Regions from separate parts of the Shewanella marisflavi genome, predicted to be linked through region 1. Evidence: predicted binding sites of a transcription regulator. Region 1 holds the regulator's gene; each other region holds the start of a gene.

The links. Region 1 encodes LexA, which represses DNA repair genes until DNA is damaged. Its sites were predicted from a motif close to TACTGTATNNNNATACAGTA; they were not measured.
Region 2: the regulator LexA is predicted to act here: its motif matches at 3,053-3,072, upstream of dinB (DNA polymerase IV).
Region 3: the regulator LexA is predicted to act here: its motif matches at 2,712-2,731, upstream of CFF01_RS07830 (DNA topoisomerase III).

Annotation. Positions count from the first base shown of each region.
Region 1 covers NZ_CP022272.1:124,463-129,323, reverse strand. The annotation lists gene CFF01_RS00610 (GNAT family N-acetyltransferase) at 1-74, opposite strand, end outside; gene cysQ (3'(2'),5'-bisphosphate nucleotidase CysQ) at 67-879, opposite strand; gene nudE (ADP compounds hydrolase NudE) at 931-1,476, opposite strand; gene yrfG (GMP/IMP nucleotidase) at 1,574-2,248, shown strand; gene lexA (transcriptional repressor LexA) at 2,369-2,986, shown strand; gene CFF01_RS00585 (cell division inhibitor SulA) at 2,983-3,492, shown strand; gene coxB (cytochrome c oxidase subunit II) at 3,888-4,861, shown strand, end outside.
Region 2 covers NZ_CP022272.1:1,128,856-1,133,716, forward strand. The annotation lists gene nqrF (NADH:ubiquinone reductase (Na(+)-transporting) subunit F) at 1-155, shown strand, start outside; gene CFF01_RS05080 (FAD:protein FMN transferase) at 261-1,277, shown strand; gene nqrM ((Na+)-NQR maturation NqrM) at 1,447-1,671, shown strand; gene bfr (bacterioferritin) at 1,973-2,446, shown strand; gene bfr (bacterioferritin) at 2,456-2,923, shown strand; gene dinB (DNA polymerase IV) at 3,096-4,175, shown strand; gene CFF01_RS05105 (carbon-nitrogen hydrolase family protein) at 4,632-4,861, shown strand, end outside.
Region 3 covers NZ_CP022272.1:1,788,986-1,793,846, forward strand. The annotation lists gene CFF01_RS07820 (methyl-accepting chemotaxis protein) at 82-2,199, shown strand; gene CFF01_RS07825 (hypothetical protein) at 2,301-2,591, opposite strand; gene CFF01_RS07830 (DNA topoisomerase III) at 2,744-4,795, shown strand.

The sequences.
Region 1 (4,861 bases):
TGCTCCAAACGATAAAGTGGCAACAACTGCGACTTAGCGGCTGCTTGAATAACAATAGATTCGGGATTATTCACTGGTTAACAGTTTATCCCAAGGCAGGTGGGTTGAGCCCACAACGATAAAATTGGGATTCTCTAACGACTCACGCTCGTTATAACTTAGGGGCTGCAATTCAAGATCCATCACCTGGCCGCCGGCCTCTTCAATGATGATCTGCGCCGCGCCGGTATCCCACTCGCCGGTGGGGCCGATGCGCACATAACAGTCGGCTCGCCCTTCTGCCACCAGGCAGCTCTTTAGTGCTGCGCCCCCCAAAACCACGAGTTCGCAGTGTTTAGGATGATGGAATAACTTCAGCACTGAATGAGGATCTTGACGGCGACTCACCGCCAAGCGCAGACAGGGTTCATCGTCAGTGGTGAGCTGTTTACTGGCGATACGTACCTCACCCTTACTGCTACGTTTGTAGGCACCCAGGCCCGCCACCGCATAATAGACCACGTCCGTCATGGGCACATAAACGATCCCCATGATAGGGCGGTTATGCTCAACCAGGGCGATGATCACCGAGAAGTCGCCGCTGCCGGCAATAAATTCACCGGTACCATCCAAGGGATCGACCAACCAGTAGCGTTGCCAGTCGGCGCGCTCAGAGAAAGGAATATCAGCATCTTCTTCGGATAAAACGGGGATATCAGGCGTTAGGCGCTCAAGCTGTGAAGAGATGATTTTATGCGCCGCGATATCGGCAGAGGTCACAGGGGTATTGTCAGACTTTACCTCTCGCTCGAAGCTTCCGTCGAGGTAGATAGTCTTAATCGCCTCTCCCGCCTCGATGGCAATACTTATCGCCTGCTCAATATACTCTTCTGGCTTCATCACAACTCCAACAGCCTACATCTGGCAATGCCTATTTATCGTTTAGATTAACTACTTTAGTTTTAGATGTTTCTGCGCCAAAAACAAGGCGCTAACGCTTCTAGACTCGGAAAAGTCGTCTTCTAATAACAGCTCAGACCACTGACTCAAGGGCCAACGCACCACTTCTATCGGTTCTGGCTCATCACCTTGCAGTCGACTCTCATACAGATCTTCGGCTACGAAGATCTGCATCTTGCTGGCAAAATAGCCTGGCGCCAGACTTAGCTCCATCAGATGGGTCAACTTATGGGCGCCAAAGCCTATCTCTTCTTGCAGCTCTCGATTGGCCGCCTCGGCGTGACTCTCACCTGGATCAACCAAGCCCTTAGGGAAGCCAAGCTCATAGCTATGGGTTCCCGCCGCGTACTCGCGCCCTAAAAGGAGGTCTTTACCATGCACAGGCACCACCATGACGGCGCCACGGGCATTGCCTTTCATGCGCTCATACTGACGCTCAACCTGATTCGAAAATTTTAAATGCACCTGCTCAATCTGAAATAGACGGCTTTGTGCAACAACTTCGGCATGTAGGATCTGCGGCTTTTTGTCCGGCATGAAACTTCCTGATAAAAATGGCGTTTGCTTAACCACTCAATCTTACTATGATGTGCCTAATCCACAACTCTCACCAAGGAATTTTTTTCACACCTTTATGTTTCCCTGGAATAAGATAGATACTGTGCTGCTTGATATGGATGGCACCCTGCTGGATCTGCATTTCGATAATCACTTCTGGCTCAGCCTGGTTCCTCAAGCCTTGTGCCAAGAGAAACAGATCCCCTTATCTGAGGCGCAGCAACTGGTCGAAACCGCCTATGCCAAGGTATTTGGCACCTTAGAATGGTATTGTCTGGAATATTGGCAGCAAGAGCTTGGCCTAGATATTCTTGCCCTGCACCACACTCTGGTAGACAGAATCCAACTGCGCCAAGACAGCATGCCCTTTCTCTCGGCACTTGCCAGGCGCAACAAGCAGCGTATCTTAGTCACCAACGCACACCCACAAAGCTTGTCATTAAAGCTCAAACATACCGAGCTGGCTTCCGGGTTAGATCATATGCTCTCAAGCCACCACACTGGTTACCCCAAAGAGCATCCCCAGTTTTGGCTTAGCCTATTTGAGCGCTTCTCCCTAGATCCAAGCCGTTGCCTGTTTATCGACGATAGCGAACCCATCTTGCAGGCTGCCAGAACCGCAGGAGTTGGCTATCAACTCGGCATCAAGAATCCCGACAGCCAAAAGCCACACAAAACCTTTACCGATTTTCCCGCCATCGATGATTATCATCAGCTGTTGATCTCCCTTGAGAAAACGATTACTGGCTAAATATTCGTGGGGTTAACTCGCTAACCATTTGAGCTGATTGATAGAAAAACTGGTTAATACTTGCACTGTATAAAATACTGTATATACTGACAGGTACTGTATGGAAAGACAGGATTAATCATGAGACCCTTAACACCAAGACAAGCCGAGATTTTAGAGCTAATAAAACGCAATATTGCAGACACGGGCATGCCACCAACCCGTGCCGAAATTGCGCGCCGATTAGGCTTTAAGAGCGCGAATGCCGCCGAAGAGCACCTTAAGGCACTGGCCAAAAAAGGTTGCATCGAGATCATGCCGGGCACCTCTCGCGGCATTAAGCTGACTCAAGAGGAAGAGCCTGAAGATCTCGGTTTACCTCTGATTGGCCAGGTAGCAGCCGGTGAGCCGATTCTGGCACAGGAACATGTTGAACAGCACTACCAGGTTGACCCGAGCATGTTTCGCCCAAGTGCAGACTTTCTGTTGCGTGTAAGGGGCGACAGTATGAAAGATATCGGCATCCTTGAGGGCGACCTGCTAGCGGTACATAAGGTCGAACAAGCAAGAAACGGACAGATAGTCGTTGCTCGCGTAGAGGATGATGTGACGGTCAAGCGCTTCGAGAAGCGTGGCAGCACAGTTTATCTACATGCAGAAAATGAAGAATACTCACCTATCGTTGTTGACCTGACGACTCAGAGCCTGAGTATAGAAGGTTTAGCCGTCGGCGTGATTCGTAATGGAGACTGGCAATGAATAATCTCATGGGCATGGCACCTCGTCATCCGGGGCTTTGGATCGATCTCGACAGTTCGCTTAAAAGCGGCAGCAAGAACACTATTTCAACGGTTTCCAGTTCGACTCAGGGCAAGCAAGAGTTACAGAGTCTTACACCTGAACTGGCGAGACTCAGCCAGCAAGGGCAATGGGTCGTGCTGATCAGCCCACCCAATATTGGCTATAAGCAGATGCTGGCCGACGGCGGCGTGCGGATGGATCGCATCTTGCTGGTACACACCAAAGATGAAGTTGAAGCACTTTGGGCTATGGAGAAGGCTCTCACAAGTGGTACATCCAGTGCAGTGATCAGCTGGACACAATCATTGGATGCACGGGACAATCGCCGCTTGCAGATCGTCGCAAAAAACACCCGCGCCTTAGGGGTGGTTATCGAAGATGCGAACAGTCACTTACCTGCCAACCCTTTTAGCCAAGAGGATCTTGGTACCAAGGCCGCCAATCAGTTTACCTCTCTTCACTGATCATCCTTGCCAATTCTTTCCATACTAACGCCCCGAAAGGGGCGTTTTTGTATCTGTTTTATTTAGCAAAATAAAATAAAAGTGATCTTGATCAATATTTAAACAGCCATTAAGTTAGTAGTAGATATCAACGATTATTTGTTATGTCGAACAATTTGGTTGTCGGCTTGAGCGGCGAATAAATCTGCACCACATCGCCCTAAGAGCTGAAATTCGTCTGATATATTCAGCCGTAAGTGCAAGCGTGGTTACCACCAGCAAAACAAAAGATTCACCACCGACGCACTTTGAAGTCATCGTTGCTTTTTTGGGAACTGAAGAGTTTGCATAGAGCCGAGACATACTGTGTGGCTCTTCTTTGTAGTTGCCTTCGCAATTGACAGAGGAGAAGTCTAGTGAAGCAAGTGTTGTGTTGTTTGCTGGCGTTGCTAATTACGCCCACCATACTCGCAGCCGATATGCCCCTTAACATGACATCAGGGGTCACAGAGATCAGTAATCAGGTGTTTAGCCTGCATATGACGATTCTCTATATCTGCTGTGCCATAGGCCTGGTCGTCTTTGGGGTGATGATCTATTCCATCATCAACCACAGACGCTCAAAGGGTGCCGTTGCGGCAAACTTTCATGAGAGCACCAAGGTTGAGATCGCCTGGACCATTGTCCCTTTCGTGATCTTAATCGTGATGGCCATCCCGGCAACCAAGACACTTATCGCCATGGAAGACCCCAGTAATGCGGACCTCACCATTAAGGTTACTGGCTCTCAATGGAAGTGGCATTACAGCTACTTTGATCATGACATTGCCTATTTCAGCCTATTGTCGACACCAAGAGACCAAATAGAGGGCAAAGAAGCCAAAGGCGAGCACTACCTTCTTGAAGTCGACAAACCGTTAGTCCTCCCGGTTAACCGTAAAGTTCGTTTCTTGATGACTTCAGAGGATGTAATTCATTCTTGGTGGGTCCCCGCCTTTGCGGTGAAAAAAGACGCCAACCCCGGCTTTATCAACGAGGCCTGGACCCGCATCGACAAACCCGGCATCTATCGTGGCCAATGCGCCGAACTATGCGGAAAAGACCATGGATTTATGCCTATCGTGGTACAGGTTCTTTCCGAAGCCGACTTCGATAAATGGGTGGTCGATCAAAAAGCCCTGGCCAACGCCGCTGCGGCCGAAGCTCAGGCAGCCCTGTCTAAGACACTGTCGAAAGAAGAACTCATCAGCCGAGGTGAACAGGTCTATATGGCGCAATGTGCAGCCTGCCACCAGCCAAACGGTGCCGGCTTGCCAGGAGTCTTCCCGTCGCTGATTGGCAGCCCAGCTATTAAAGGCCCAGTTGCCGAGCATATCGATGTGGTCTTAAA
Region 2 (4,861 bases), 1.0 Mb from region 1:
TCTTGTATGAAAACTACCTACGTGACCACGATGCGCCAGAAGATTGTGAGTTCTACATGTGTGGACCTCCAATGATGAACGCGGCCGTTATCGGTATGCTTAAAGATCTTGGCGTTGAAGATGAAAACATCTTGCTGGATGACTTCGGCGGCTAAGCAATCATTCTTGTGATATTATTGCCGTGATTATCGTGCTCCCTAAGGCGCCCAAAGGCCCTTAGGGAGTGTGTTACCGGGTTATCATTAAGGACAATGGTCAATATGTATAAGACCTTTATCAAGGGGTTAGTCCTGGCGGGACTAGCCTTTTTTATTTCAGCCTGTACCCAACCTGTTAAGACGATCTCCCTGTCTGGGCAGACCATGGGCACGACTTACCATATTAAATTTGTCGGCGATCAACAGATGCCTGACGAACAACTGCTGCAAGCGGAGATCGACCTGGCGCTGGAGCAGGTGAACGATCAGATGTCCACTTATCGCACGGACTCAGAGTTGTCACGCTTTAATCAGATGACGCTCGAAACTGGTCTGGCGGTATCGCCCGATACGGCCAAGGTGGTGCAGACGGGGATCGACCTCTATCGTAAGACTGACGGCGCGTTGGATATTACCCTAGGGCCACTGGTGAACCTGTGGGGCTTCGGACCCGATAAGCGTCCAACACGAGTGCCGAGCGCGGAACTTATTGCTCAGACCAAAGCTAAAACGGGTATTGAATACCTTAAGGTTGATGGCCTCAAACTGAGTAAAAGTAACCCAGATCTCTATGTGGATCTTTCCTCAATCGCTAAAGGTTTTGGGGTCGATAAGGTGGCCAAGCTGCTGAGCAAGTATCAGCCCAAAGGTTATCTGGTGGAGATAGGCGGCGAGATCAGCCTCTTCGGCGTCAAGGCGGACGACAGCCCTTGGGTGATCGCCATAGAGCAGCCCGATGAGGATGAGCGAGTGGCGCAGCAGGTGATTGAGCCGGGCAATATGGCCATGGCAACCTCTGGCGACTATCGCAACTACTATGAGGAAGAGGGGCAACGCTTCACTCATATTATCGACCCGCGCAATGGCTACCCCATCGACCATAAGCTTGCCTCGGTGACCGTGCTGGCCAAGGAGAGCATGATTGCCGACGGTTATGCCACCGCCATGATGGTGCTGGGCACAGAGGCCTCGCTGGCGCTGGCCGAGCGTGAGCATCTGGCCATCATGCTGATCGAGAAGCAAGCGCAAGGTTTCAAGGTCTACTATAGCGATGCCTTTAAGCCCTACGTGGGTTTGTGATAGAATAGCGTCCATCGGTGCGCCAGCCCGCTAAGCATAGTGGCAATGCGCACCTTTGAATGCAGTCTTGCATGTCGGTTGATTAGCTTGCCAAATAGCTATTCAACTAGTTAGCGAATGGTTAGACACATAAGCGATACAGCCAACTTATGTGTATCTGGAGTCAGTGATGAGCACTTTTTTAGCGGCTTTTGTGGTATTACTACTGTTTTTCGTTCTTATGTCTATCGGCTACCTGGTGAAGCAGAAGGCGGTTGCCGGCAGCTGCGGTGGTCTGGGTGCCCTGGGTATCGAGAAGGCCTGTGACTGTGACGACCCATGCGATAAGCGTAAGGCGAAGATGGCCGAAGAAGAGGCCCGTCGCGAGAAGCTGGCTAAAGATCGTATCATCTAGGTTAATAGACTCGTCCCGATTAAAGGTTCCATTTTGGAGCCTTTTTTATTGCTCTGAATTTGTCGACTCCCACTAATTTCTATCTATTTTTGAGTGCTTGATCCTGACGTCGCTGGGGCAAGATGGCGCTTAACAGTCTGGATCTATTATCTTTAACCTCTTACTTTTTTATCGCTAATCAAAGCGCGAATAAGAATGATTATCTTTGATAACCAATTGAAACATAATGTTTATTTGTAATTGGCTTAAAATTGCTCTAGTCTTAAATATTGATTTAGATCAAGTTTATTAAGGAGATCAAATGAAGGGTCATCCGAATGTCATTCGTCAGTTAAATAAGATACTGACCTTTGAATTGACGGCAATCAATCAGTACTTCCTGCATGCGCGCATGTATAAAAATTGGGGTCTGGAAGAGCTCAATGAGAAGTGCTACAAGAAGTCGATTAAAGATATGAAGCACGCCGACAAGTTAATTGAGCGGGTGCTATTTCTCGAAGGCCTGCCTAATCTACAGCAGCTTGAAAAATTGCGTATCGGTGAGCATCCAGAGGAGATGTTGCAGTGTGACAAGACCATGCTTGAAGAGCAGCTGGTCGAGCTTCGCAGCGTCATAGACCTGTGCGAGACGGAGCAAGATTATGTCAGTCGTGAGATCCTCGAAGATCTGCTGGAAGATGAAGAGGAGTACCTTGACTGGATCGAGGCGCAGCAAGATCTCATTAAGATGACAGGCATTCAAAATTACCTGCAGTCACAGATAGAGTCGGAATAGGGAGTCAATATGAAAGGTAACCAAGAGGTGATCAACACACTGAACAAGTTATTGACCGGCGAGCTGTCGGCAATGGATCAATATTTTGTTCATGGCCTGATGTATGACGACTGGGGACTGACCGAGCTGCATGAGCGTATCTCTCACGAGTCTGACGATGAGCGCGAACACGCCAAAAAGTTGGTCGAGCGCATTTTGTTCCTCGAAGGTACACCCGATGTGGCCAGCCGTGAGGCACTCAACATCGGTAAAAACCCGCAGGAGATGCTGCAAAACGACCTTAACTATGAATATCAGGTCGCCAATAATCTGCGCGCCGCCATTGCGCTATGTGAAGAGAAGAAAGATTACGCCTCTCGCGAGTTGTTAGAGGTCTTGCTGGAAGAGACTGAGTCGGACCATATGTACTGGCTAGAGAAGCAGTTAGGCCTGATTGATAAGGTCGGCCTGCAGAATTATCTTCAGTCCAAAATGTAAGGCGTGAGATGTAAAATACCAGTCGCTGCTTGATTGTCATGCGGCAGATTCAGATAAAGCCACCTTAGGGTGGCTTTTTACTGGGCGCAATTCAGTGCCAAGCTATTACCTTAGCGCAAAGCGATTGAATACTGTTTAAATGTACAGTATTCTTGGCGCCGGAGGTATTAAGGTGAAAAAGATTATTCATGTAGATATGGACTGCTTCTTTGCGGCGGTCGAGATGCGTGATTTTCCTGAGCTCAGGGGCAAGCCCATTGCCGTTGGTGGACGCAGCGATCGCCGCGGCGTGATCAGCACCTGTAACTATGAGGCGCGCAAGTTTGGTGTGCGCTCGGCCATGGCCTCCGCCTATGCCCTCAAGCTCTGCCCAGATCTTATCTTGGTGCCCGGCCGCATGTCTGTGTATAAGGAAGTCTCGGCGCAGATCCGAGAAGTGTTTGCCCGCTACACAGAGTTAATCGAGCCCCTTTCCCTGGATGAAGCCTATCTGGATGTCAGTGATTGCACTCAACATCAGGGTTCGGCCACCTTGATCGCCGAGGCAATACGCCAGGAGATCTTTGAGCAGACAGGACTCACCGCCTCAGCCGGTATCGCGCCGGTGAAGTTTTTGGCCAAGATTGCCTCAGATCTCAACAAGCCTAATGGCCAGTATGTGATCACCCCGCAGATGATCCCAGAGTTTGTGAAGACATTGCCACTGATCAAAATTCCCGGCGTCGGTAAGGTGACAGGCGCTAAGCTGGAGACCATGGGGCTGAAAACCTGCGCCGATGTGCAGGCTTGTAGTCGGCAGAGCCTGATGGAGCGCTTCGGTAAGTTTGGTGGTGTCTTGTATGACAGGGCGCAGGGGATAGACCCCCGCGGTATCTCGCCCCACAGAGAGCGTAAGTCTGTCGGCGTTGAGACCACGCTCGCCAAAGATATCTATAGTTACGAGCAGTGTCAGGCGGTGATGCCGCAGCTGATCCAGGAGCTATCCGGCCGCATTAGTCGCAGCGCTAAGTCGCGGCGTATTCACAAGCAGGTGGTTAAGCTCAAGTTTGATGACTTTAAACAGACCACCATAGAGCAGCGTAGCGACGAGGTGTCGGTGAAGTTGTTTTACGACCTGCTCAGCCAGGCTTTGGAGCGCCGCGCCGGGCGGGGCATTCGCTTGCTGGGGGTGTCGGTGGGACTCGAGAGTGCCGATGTTAGCCCTGGCCAGGAAGATGAAGTGCATGGGGCACAGATGGATCTCGGGTTTTAGCGTTAACCCTATTAACCTTTTTGACTCGTAGCCTCATGGTTATCTATCACCTGCGGTGGGCTTATGTGCAGATACGTTTGTGAGACGGTGAGTGAAGCGCAGCTTCGCGCTCGCGAACGAGAGGCATGGATGCCGAACTGGCATTTAAACACGGATGTTATTTGAATAAGTCCCTTTAGGATCTGCCGAAACATCTGATGTGAATGGACTCACGAATGCTGCGGTGACATGGATGTCAAAGAACGGCCCTGTTTCGGAAGCTCACCGACGTATCTACACCGGGTTATCTATCTCTTCGATTAGACCTTTATTATTTCTAACAGTTTGGCATGGATTGCTTTTGGGGCTTGGGCCATCTGAGAGGGGGGATTTTACGAAACTTGGGGGGAGGCAAACTATACTGAGGGTTATCTCTATTCTTGATTAAAAAGAGCGATCTATGAAGAGGAGCGATCTATGAAGAAGGTAGCTATCATTCAAGAGGCGCCTTGTGTGCTTGACAAAAAAGGCACAGTCGCTAAAGCGGTGGCTCTGATAGACTCGGCATCGGCTCAGGGAGCTAAGTTGATTGTTTTTCCCGAAGCCTTCATTCCCGGCTATCCGGCTTGGATCTGGCGGCTCAGGCCGGGCGGCGACTGGGGGATCTGTGAAGAGTTACATGCCAGGTTACTGCAAAATGCCGTCGA
Region 3 (4,861 bases), 1.7 Mb from region 1:
TGGTGTTTTAATGCTTTAGTGCTATTTTTAATAATTGAACATGCATCGCCTCATGCCTGTAGCCACCCTTAGGAGTGATAAATGAAACAATTGTCCATCAGTACTAAGTTGCTTTGGATCACCTCTGCACTGTTTTTGATCATCGTTGCCATTCTCTCTTTTAGCCTCTGGTGGTCCTTAAGTGATAAGAATGCGCAGCTGGCGCAGCAGGTGCAAACCACCCTACATAACGAGACGCGGCAGCGTCTAAGTGCCAGAGCCAGTGAGTACGGTGAACGAGTGGCGGGTTTTATCAACGAGGCTTATCGGATCCCCTATTCTTTTGCCGGCATGATGGAGCAGAGCGCTAGCTCTCAGCCCCTCTCTCGTAATGGAGTTGAAGAGGCGGTGACTGGTGTGCTGAAAAAGAATAGCCAGCTCTCCTCCATGTACGCCCAGTTCGATCGCAATGGTTATGATGGCCGTGATGATGAATATACCGGCAATGTCAGCCACAGCGTACCCGAGACGGGTTCGCTGGAGATCTATTACACCCGTAATAGCGATGGCAGCGTCGAGCACCAGCAGGTGGATGATGCACAAGAAAAATATGTCGATACCCTTAACGAGTTTGGTGTGCGCGAAGCCGAGTGGTATCTGTGTGCCAGAGATAAAAAACGCCCCTGCTTAATGGAGCCCTACCTGTACGAAATTAGCCCTGGCAATAATGCTCTGATGACCTCGCTCACTGTGCCTGTGGTGGTAGACGGGAGTTTTCGTGGTGTGATTGGTGTGGATGTTAACCTGCCAGTGTTTCAGAAACTGATCGATGAGTTATCGGCCAGTCTCTATCAAGGCAAGGCCAAAGTGACGCTGCTTAGTCAGCAGGGCTTGGTCGTCGCGGCTAGTCATTATGATAAGAAGGCGCGGCCCTTGTCTGAGTCTATCTCGTCTCAGTTAGCCTCACAGTTGACTGGGCTGCACCGTCAGGGAGGCTATCTTGAGCAGGAAAAAAGTATTGTTGTGGCGTTTCCTATCGACATTCCACTTGCTGAGGCGCAGTGGTCTCTGGTGATTGAAGTGGATAAGGAAGATGCCTACCAGGCCGCTAATGCCATGGACGCATCTATGTCTGCTATGGCAAGTTCTCTGGGAAGCCTGTTGCTGATGGTCGGCGCCGTAGTATCTGTGATCGCCATAGTGACCATTAGTGTGGTGATTCGCTCGATAATCGCACCTCTTAAAGTGATTCAGAGCCGGGTTGAGAACCTCGCCAGTGCCGAGGGGGATTTGACTCAGCAGGTGACGGTTGAATCTCACGCCGAGCTTATCGCCTTAGGCGGCGGCATTAATGGTTTTATTACTAAGCTCAGGTTATTGATCAGTGAGCTGAAAGATTTGGCATCGCGCTCACAGGCCGAAAGTCAGGTGGCGGCAGATATTGCTCAGCAGACCCATGACAGTGTTAATCGTCAATACAGTGATATCGAGAGCGTGGTAACCGCAGTGAATCAGATGAGTGCCACGGCGCTTGAGGTGGCTAAGGCATCTGAGCAGACGGCCTCGGAAACAGAGGCGATGAGCCTTAATGTCAAAGCCGGCGAAGACAGCCTGAGTCAGGCCATGGGGTATGTGACCCAAATGTCCCAAGAATCGCTGTTGGCCAAGGAGGCCGTAGGTAAGGTGGCGGAAAGCAGCACCAATATCAGCAAGATCCTTGAGGTGATTAGCGCCATTGCCGAGCAGACTAACCTGCTGGCCCTCAATGCCGCCATCGAGGCGGCCCGCGCCGGAGAGCAAGGACGGGGTTTTGCCGTGGTGGCCGATGAGGTGCGGGCGCTAGCGTCTAAGACGCAGAGTTCGACCGATGAGATTAGTAAGTTAATCGAGTCATTGCAGCGAGAGGTCACCAGTGCCTCACAAATCATCGACCAAGGGGTAGATGGCGCACAGCGCGCGGTGGCGCAAACCGAGTCGGCCTTAAGTTCACTCAACACTATTGTGAGTCAAATTCAGGAGGTCTCAGGTCAGGTGACGCATATTGCGACGGCTGCAGAGGAGCAGAGCGCGGTGACTGAGGAGGTTAACCGTAATATCACGGGTATTTCCGATTCCGCTTCTGAGCTGGCACGTTTGGCCGATGAGGCGCAGCAAAGCAGTGCCAGTCTGGCGGCTTTAGTTGAGCAGCAGCATCAGCAGCTGGGCAAGTTAAAAACCTAAGTTAATCCTCTAAGCTTTTAGGCTAGCTAGGCGTCTCTGATGAGGCGCCTTTTTAATTTGTATCGTTAGAATCTTATCTCGTGAGTCGAAGAGTGCATTGGCTAGCCACTGCGAAATGATAAGGGAAGCAGCAGTCCCTGGCTGAACCATACCAGTAACCAAATACTAAAGAGCAGGGTAAGCGCTGTACGATGCACTCTGCTACGCCGAGCGATTGCCAGCAAGGTTACGGCGCAGCTTAGCAGAAGCAGCAGGCTAAATAGTGGCAGGGGAGCGGCATGCCAAGTCACTTGCGAGTATGGCATCAAAAGCAGGACCAATGCCGTCGCCATTAGCATAGCGTAAATCAGCAAGCGGTCGGGTCGGTAGGGGGTCTTGAGTCGTGTGTGCATATTAGCCTCCGTGAATTAACCTTAGGCTACTCTTTAATGAGAATAGTTCTCAACTAAATTTACACGTAAGCATCAGATTGGCTTCTTACATTTGCGCCGACGGCGCGAGTGGTTTAAAGTTACTGTTAATTTATACAGTAATTGATGCCAACATGATCCTTTACATAGCAGAGAAACCCAGCTTAGGTCGGGCGATCGCCGACGTGTTACCTAAGCCCCTCAAGAAGGGGGAGGGATATATCACCGCGGCCAATGGCGACACTGTTTCCTGGTGCATAGGTCACCTGTTAGAGCAGGCCGAGCCCGATAGTTATGATCCTGCCTTTAAGTCCTGGTCGTTCGAGCACCTGCCTATTGTGCCACAGCAGTGGAAGATGACTCCCAAGAGCAAGACCCGGGGCCAGCTCAGTGTACTGCGAAAGCTTGTTAAGCAGGCGAGCCAACTGGTCAATGCCGGTGATCCCGATCGAGAAGGTCAATTGCTGGTGGATGAGGTGATCGCTTATCTGGGCGTAAAAGGGGATAAGCTCAATCAGACCCAGCGTCTGCTGGTGAGCGATCTTAACCCCCAGGCGGTGAAACGTGCCTTGGGGCAGCTTCGCAGCAACCGCGAGTTTATCCCTCTGTCGACCTCGGCCCTGGCGCGTTCCCGTGCCGATTGGCTCTATGGCATGAATATGACCCGCGCTTATACGTTACAGGGGCGAAAGGTGGGCTATCAGGGCGTGCTCTCTGTCGGCCGGGTGCAGACGCCGCTGCTCGGTTTAGTCGTGCGTCGTGATGAGGCGATTGAAAACTTTGTCAGTAAGCCTTTCTATGAGGTGCTCGCCAATCTCTATACTCAAGAGCAGGCTCACTTTAAGGCCAAGTGGCAACCCAGTGAGGCCTGCCAGCCCTATATGGACGAAGAGGGACGGGTGTTGTCGCGGCGTCTTGCAGAAAATGTGGTGGGGCGTATAACCGAGCAGGCGGCAGTGGTGAGCGACCTAAAGGCAAAAGATAAGCAGCAGGGGCAGCCGCTGCCCTATAACCTGTCGTCGCTGCAGATTGATGCGGCCAAGCGTTTTGGTATGAGTGCCAAGGCGGTGCTCGATACCTGTCAGTCTCTGTATGAGAAACATAAGCTGATCACCTATCCGCGCTCCGACAGCCGCTATCTGCCCAAGGAGCAATTGGCCTTAGCCCCTAGCGTGATAGGCGCCGTGCTCAAGGGCGCGGGCGAGCTTACGGCCCAGTGTGATGCGCCAGATCCTAAGATAGTCTCCAAGGCCTGGAATGATGCCAAGGTGGACGCTCACCACGCCATAGTACCGACCGAGAAGGTGGCTAACCTGAGCACCATAAGCCAGGCCGAGCGGCAAATCTATCTGCAACTGGCCCGCCAATATCTGGCGCAGTTTTACCCTGTCTACCGTTATCATGAGACCCAGGTCGAGGTGGAGATCGCCGGGGGGCATTTTCATACCAAGGCAAAACAAGAGATCGCCCTTGGCTGGAAGCAGCTGTTTCCCAAGCGTAGCGATGACAAAGCAGAGAGTGCAGGGGAAGAGGGGCTGGCCCAGTTACCACCGCTGCATAAGGGACAGGCGTTGCATTCGGGGCAGGGAGAGCTTATCGAGAAGCAGACCCAGCCACCTAAGGCTTTCACCGATGCGACTCTGCTCAGCGCCATGACGGGGATCAGCCGCTATGTCACTAATGCTGAGATCCGCAAGATCCTAAAAGAAACAGATGGCCTGGGTACAGAGGCGACTCGCGCTGGGATCATCGAGCTTCTGTTTAAGCGCGGCTTCTTGGCGCGTCAGGGGAAATCTATTGTCTCCACCGCGGTCGGTCGTGGACTCATCAATAGTCTGCCAGAGTCGGCAACTACGCCAGATATGACGGCGCTGTGGGAGAGTCACCTAGATGCCATCAGCCGTAAAGAGGCGAAATATTTAAGCTTTATGGCGCCGCTTATCGAGTCGCTTAATGGACTTATCATGCAGGCGGGGGCCCAGCTGCCCAAGGCATTACAAGGGGTCGAGGCGCCTAAGAGCCAGTTTAAGAAGCGCGGCTATGGAAATCGACGTAGCAGCACTGCAGGTGGCAAAGGCAATACGAGCGGCAAGAATAGCGGCGCGGCTAAGGGAAGCGCTAAAACAGCCTCCAAGGGGAATGCTAGAGGAATGGCTAAACCGCGCTCATCTAAAGCAAGGGCCTAAACAAGAACTTAAGCAAGAGCTTAAGCATAGGCCTAAGCAAAAGCCTGAGTGCATACCCATTAATGC